Regions from separate parts of the Streptomyces sp. NPDC002138 genome, predicted to be linked through region 1. Evidence: riboswitches for the same ligand, from Rfam matches in the RefSeq annotation. Region 1 holds a riboswitch; the other holds the start of a gene.
What was found. A riboswitch is a leader RNA that binds a small molecule or an ion and turns the genes downstream of it on or off. The one in region 1 is predicted to bind cyclic di-AMP.
Positions count from the first base shown of each region.

Region 2: linked by a shared signal. The riboswitch ahead of ABT084_RS07835 (LysM peptidoglycan-binding domain-containing protein) and the one ahead of ABT084_RS12090 (M23 family metallopeptidase) in region 1 are both predicted to bind cyclic di-AMP.

Region 1 covers NZ_JBEOXE010000014.1:52,159-55,359, reverse strand. Annotated here, with positions in the region: gene ABT084_RS12095 (tyrosine-protein phosphatase) at 1-688, opposite strand, end outside; cyclic di-AMP (ydaO/yuaA leader) riboswitch at 997-1,178, shown strand; gene ABT084_RS12090 (M23 family metallopeptidase) at 1,181-2,194, shown strand; gene ABT084_RS12085 (SGNH/GDSL hydrolase family protein) at 2,333-3,142, shown strand.
Region 2 covers NZ_JBEOXE010000008.1:167,144-170,344, forward strand. Annotated here, with positions in the region: gene ABT084_RS07830 (dihydrodipicolinate synthase family protein) at 9-992, shown strand; cyclic di-AMP (ydaO/yuaA leader) riboswitch at 1,276-1,490, shown strand; gene ABT084_RS07835 (LysM peptidoglycan-binding domain-containing protein) at 1,495-2,313, shown strand; gene ABT084_RS07840 (hypothetical protein) at 2,307-3,201, opposite strand, start outside.

The DNA of each region.
Region 1 (3,201 bases):
GGTACTCGGCGCGGGCGTCGAAGAGCGGGGCGAGCAGCTCCATCACCTCGGGCGAGCGGGCTTCGGCGGACTCGCCGCTGCGGCGCACCTTGTAGCGGCGGTGCGGAGCGTTCGACTCCAGGTAGTCCGCGACGATCGCCTCACGCTCGACGCCGAGCGCGAGCAGGGTGACGGCGATCGAGAGGCCGGCCCGGTCCTTTCCGGCCGCGCAGTGCATCAGGACCGGAACGTGGTCCTGGGCGAGGGCCTGGACGACCTGGCGGTGCTCCGCGGTGCGGGTGCGGACGATCTCCCGGTAGGAGTTGGCCATCCGGCGGGCGGCCTTGCCGTCGCCGAGGACCTCGCGCAGCTGCTCGACATCGCCGTCGCGCACCATCCGCCAGAACTCCGTGCCGTCCGCCGGGTCGGAGAGCGGCAGGTTGACGTTGCGCACGCCGGGCAGCTCGACGTCCGGGCCCTCGAGGGCGTGGTCGGCGGCGTTGCGGAAGTCGAAGACCGTGTGGAGACCGAGCGAGGCGAGGAATTCCGTATCGGTTTCGGTGGCATGTGCCAGATGTCCGCTTCGGAAGACCTGTCCTGATCTGACCCTCCGTCCATCGGCGGTCGGAAGCCCGCCCACGTCACGGAAGTTGCGCACTCCGGTCAGCTCCGGCTCCGTGGAGGGGTGCTGGGGTATCTGCTGGGTCACGGGGACTCCTCCGTATCGTCGTGGCATGTCCGGATTGCGCTACTTCAGGGTAACTTGCCGCAAGGGCCGGGGAGATCGGGCCGGGCCCCGTGAGCAGGATCATACGGTGACCGTGAGTGTGTGATCGCGAAAGCCGAATTGCCTTGCGGGGACGGTTGTTGCCGCCGGTGATTCCACGGAGGGTGACCGGAATTCCGTCGATCCCTCACCCGGGCCATTCCCTTGGGGAATTCACGGCTTGTTCCGTGCGTCCGGACGGAATACCTTCGCGTCCACCCGGATGGACCGCCTAATCCTGCCACCATCCGAAACCGCACCCGACGATTCACGCGCCCGGCAGGAGCGGGGGAACCAGGTAAGCCGCCGTTCCGGACGAGATCCCCTCATGGATCTTTCCTCCGGACGGCTCGGGGTGAAGCCGTGCACCTACGGCCGGACATCTCCAGTCCGAACCCGACAGCTCACCTCGCAGGCGACGGAGAGGAATTCGCCATGCCCGCAAAGGGAAAGCACCGCCGCCCGAAGTCCGCCGCGATCACCCGCGGATTCGTCGTCGCCGGGACCGGAAGCGCGGCGCTCGCGCTGCCGCTGATGGGCGCGGCGGGCGCGCACGCCGCCGCCACGTCCACCGCCACCTCGGCCACCGCCACCTCGGCCACCGCCGCGATTCCGGCCCAGGCGCGGCCGGCCCAGGCTCCGGTGGCGCTGCGGTCGGCGGCGGCGCAGACCTCCGCCGTGTACACCGTGGTCCCGGGTGACTACCTCTCCAAGATCGCCGCGGAGCGGCACCTGAGCGGTGGCTGGCAGCGCCTCTACGAGGACAACCACGAGGCCGTCGGCGCCGACCCGTCGCTGATCCACCCGGGGCTGAAGCTCACCCTGGGCAGCCGGGCGCAGGCCCCGGCCCCGGTCGAGGAGTCGGCTCCGGCCGAGCCGGCCCCGGTGGCGGGCGCCGGCGCCGACACGTCGGACGAAGGCGGCTCCGGGGAACCGGCCGCCACGACCGGCAAGGGTGCGGGCAAGGGCACCTCGGACGAGGCCGCCGGCTCCGGCACCGCGAAGGGCTCCGGCACCGGCACCGGCACCAAGGCCACCTCGGCCTCCGGCTTCGTCGCCCCGGTCTCCGCCTCCATCACCACCCAGTACCGGACCCCCGGCGCCATGTGGTCCAGCGGTTACCACACCGGCGTCGACTTCGCCGTGGGCACCGGCACCACCGTCCGCGCCGTCGGCGCGGGCACCGTGGTCTCCGCGGGCTGGGGCGGGGCGTACGGCAACGAGGTCGTCATCCGGCACGCCGACGGCCGCTACTCGCAGTACGGCCACCTGTCCCAGCTGTCGGTCTCGGTCGGCCAGAGCGTCACCGCGGGCCAGAGCATCGGCCTCTCGGGCGCCACGGGCAACGTCACCGGCCCGCACCTGCACTTCGAGATCCGCACGGGTCCGGGCTACGGCACGGACATCGACCCGCTGGCCTACCTCCGCGCCCAGGGCGTGAACGTCTGACGGCACCGGGGCACCTGACGGATTCCTCACTTATTCCTTACTGACCAGGTGGTATAGATCACGGTCCGTCAAGGCCTGCCTACGGTGGCGTAGGTCACGTCCTGGGGTGAAAGATGTCTTCTCGTGGCAGCGACAGCGATGACGACGAAGACGACGGCAAAGACGACGACAGTGAAGACGGCACTGCAGGGCATCGGCTCGTACGCGGCGATCGGGGACAGCTTCACCGAGGGGGTGGGGGATCCGGGGCCGGGGGACATCTGCGTCGGATGGGCCGACCGCCTCGCCGTGCTCCTGGCCGATCAGCGCGAGGAGCACGACTTCCGGTACGCCAACCTGGCCGTGCGGGGCAAGCTCCTGGACCAGATCGTGGCGGACCAGGTCCCCCGGGCCAAGGAGCTGGCCCCCGACCTGGTCACCTTCTGTGCCGGGGGCAACGACATCATCCGGCCCGGGAGCGACCCCGACGACGTGGCGGAGCGGTTCGAGGCCGCCCTCGCCGACCTGGTCGGCTCCGTCGGCCAGGTGATGATCACCACCGGCTTCGACACCCGCGGGGTGCCGGTGCTCAAGCACATCCGGGGCAAGGTGGCGACGTACTCGGCGCACGTCCGGTCCATCGCGGACCGGTACGAGTGCCCGGTGCTCGACCTCTGGTCGCTGAAGTCCGTCCAGGACAGGCGTGCTTGGGACGGCGACCGGCTGCACCTCTCGCCCGAGGGGCACACCCGGGTCGCGCTGCGCGCCGCCCAGGTGCTGGGGCTGGAGGTGCCCGCGGACCCGGACCAGCCGTGGCCTCCGCAGCAGCCGCGCGGCTCGGCCGAGGTCACCCGGGACAACATCCAGTGGGCGCGCGAGTACCTCGTTCCGTGGATCGGCCGGCGCCTGCGCGGGGAGTCCTCCGGGGACCACATGGCGGCCAAGCGCCCGGATCTCCTGCCGCTGTAGCGAGCCGGGGGCGGGAAGCGGAATCCTTCGGGGCCGGTGCGCGTTGGGATGGTGGTAGA
Region 2 (3,201 bases), on a different contig from region 1:
TCGTACCCATGGCGCAGAAGCAGCAGACGGCACAGGACACGGTGGCCGGACCCGCCCACCCCACGACCCCCGCCCACCCCACGACCACCTCCCACCCCACAACCCCCTTCCTGCACGGCATCCACGTACCGCTCATCACCCCCTTCGACGCGTCCGGCGGCGTCGCCCTGGACGCCCTGGAGGCCCTGGCCCACGAGGTGCTCACGGCGGGCGCGACCGGCATCGCCGCCCTCGGCACGACCGCCGAGGCCGCGAGCCTGGACGAGGCGGAACGCGACGCGGTCACCGAGGTGTGCGCCCGGGTCTGCCGGGAGCGCGGGGCGTTCCTGAGCGTGGGGGCGGGGAGCAGCGGCACCCGGGCGAGCGAGGCCGCGCTGGAGCGGCTGCGGCGGTGGCCGGAGGCCCGGGCCGCGCTGGTGACCGTCCCGTCGTTCGTGCGGCCCTCGGCGGCGGGGGTGCTGGCGCACTTCGAGCGGCTGGCGGCGCTCGCTCCCGTACCGCTGATCGTCTACCACATCCCCTACCGGACCGGTCAGCCCCTGCACGCCCGGGCGCTGCGGGCGCTCGGGGCACTGCCCGGGGTCGCGGGGGTCAAGTACGCCGTGGGCGGCATCGACGAGGACACGGTGGCACTGCTGGGCGAACTGCCGGACGGGTTCACGGTGATGGCGGGCGACGACGCGTACGTCTCGCCCCTGCTCGCCCTCGGGGCCGGCGGCGGGATCCTGGCCTCGGCACATCTGGCCACGGACCGGTTCGCCGCGCTCGACGCGGCGTGGCGGGCGGGTGACGCGGTGGGGGCCCGGGCGCTGGGGCACGCGCTGGCCCGGCTGTCGGCGGCCGTGTTCACCGAGCCGAATCCGGTGGTGCTGAAGGGGGTGCTGCACGCGCAGGGGCGGATCCCGACGCCCGATGTGCGGCTGCCGCTGCTGCCGGCCGGCCGGACCTCGGTGCGAGAGGCTTTGCGCCGGCTCGCGGAGCTGCCTGAATAAGTATGTATGGGTGATTTGCCCTTGAATGCGGTAGGGGCGGGCCTCCGGTGATGTGAGTCACGCCGGACGGCCCCCCTCCAAGTCCCCCGCGAGGCCTGCGGAACGCGTAATTCCGGGCGCCGCAATGAAATTCGGCATTCCCCGCCCGGCACGGCCGGGATGAATTCCACCGGCCGGTATCGATATACCGATCACCGCGTGGAATTCAAGTCCTTGCTCCCTGCCTCCCCCCTCGCTTACGGTCACCGCAATCCGGGTGGACCGCCAAATCCTGCCGCCACCCGGGAACCCATCCCACTCACGTACGGCAGGAGCGGGGGAACCAGGTAGGCCGCCGGTCCGGATCTTGAATCCGGACGGGCTCGGGGTGAAGTCGCGCCACTGACACGCATGTCTCCTTCATGTCTCACGCATGTCTGGAACATGCCGTGCCACGGCGCGGCCGGACAGCTCCCGTCCGAACCCGACAGCTCACCTCGCAGGCGACGGAGAGGAATTCGCCATGTCCGCAACGGGCAAGCACCGCCGTCCCAAGACCAGCCAGCTCGCCCGACTGCTCGCCGTCGCGGGCACCGGTGGCATCGCACTCGCTCTCCCCCTGATCAGCGCTTCCGGCGCCGAGGCCGCGCAGCCGGCGGCCCAGCCGGCCACGACCACCACCTCGGCCGCGGCCTCGGTTTCGACCTCGGTTTCGACCTCGGTTTCCGGCGTTGCCGCAAAGGCGGCCGCACCCAAGATCTATTCCGTGGTGGCGGGTGACACCCTTTCCAAGATCGCACAATCGCATTCCGTGAGCGGCGGCTGGAAGAAGCTGTACGAGGACAATCGCGCGGTGGTCGGCAGCGACCCGTCGGTCATTCGGCCGGGCACCAAGCTGACGATCGGCGGCCCGGCGAAGGCGAGTTCGGGAACGGCGGCCGCCACGACGGCGCCCGCGGCGCGGGGTTCCGCGGCCGAGCCCGCCCGGGCCGACCGTTCCGCGCGGCCCACCACGCTGTTCGCCAACAACCTCGACGGCTGGATCCGGCAGTCGCTGGAGATCATGGCCCAGCACGGAATTCCCGGTACCTACGACGGAATTCGCCGCAACGTGCTGCGCGAGTCCTCGGGCAACCCCCTCGCGATCAACAACTGGGACTCCAACGCGGCGGCGGGCATCCCCTCCAAGGGCCTCCTCCAGGTGATCGACCCCACCTTCCGGGCGTACCACGTGCCCGGAACCGCGGCCGACTCCTACGACCCGGTCGCGAACATCACCGCGGCCTGCAACTACGCCGCCGCCCGCTACGGCTCGATCGACAACGTCAACAGCGCCTACTGAGCCGAAGCACACCAGGACGCGGCCACCAACGACCGCTGCGCGGCGTGCAGATGGGTGGCCGCGGCCAGCCAGGCCCACGCGTAGCGGTCAGCCCCGGGATCGACGAGGCGGCCGAAGACGTCCCGGGAGCGCCGGTCCGCCTCGGCGGCCAGCTCCGCGGTCAGCTCCCCGGCCGCCGCGAACCCGGCCCGGCGCAGCGGTTCCGGACCCCCGGCCGGGGCGAGATCGCCCCGCGCCGCCTCCGCCACCGCCCGGCGGCCCCCCGCGACCCCGGATTCCAGCAGCCGTCGAACCCGCCAGAGCGGTGAGTCGCGCAGCGGATCCGGGGTCGTCGGCAGGTGCGGAGTGTTCGGCATGGGCGGTACGGGCGGTACGTCCGGTACGCCCGCGGCGGGTCCCGGGGCTCCGGCCGGGAGGTGGGCCCCCTGGAGCCGGTCGTAGCCGAGGTCGGCCCGGCCCAGCCACTCCGGCGGCAGCCGCAGCGTGTACGCCGCTCCGGGCACCGGGCCGACGGCGAGCGGGCGCAGGGTGGCGGCCCGGTCCGGATCGGGCCGCCCCAGCACGCGCAGCGCCATCCCGGGACGCTCCGCGAGGCGGCGCAGGTTCGCGGTGTGCGGCAGCTCCGGGTGCGGATGGGCCGGGACCAGGCCGATCAGCGGCGCGTCCGGACGTACCGAGCCGTCGGGCGACAGCTCGCGCACCAGCAGCCGGTCCCCCGCCGGGCCGACCACCAGCACGTCACAGCCGAGCAGCCCGGGGTCGGCGGTGGGCCACCCGGTCGCGGAGCCGGCCAGGGCCCGGGCCACCGCGTCGGCGGCCGGGCGGGCGAAGAGGGCGGCCGCGGCCGGTTCCGCGCTCCAGTCGATCCCGCGCAGCGGAGTCGCCCGT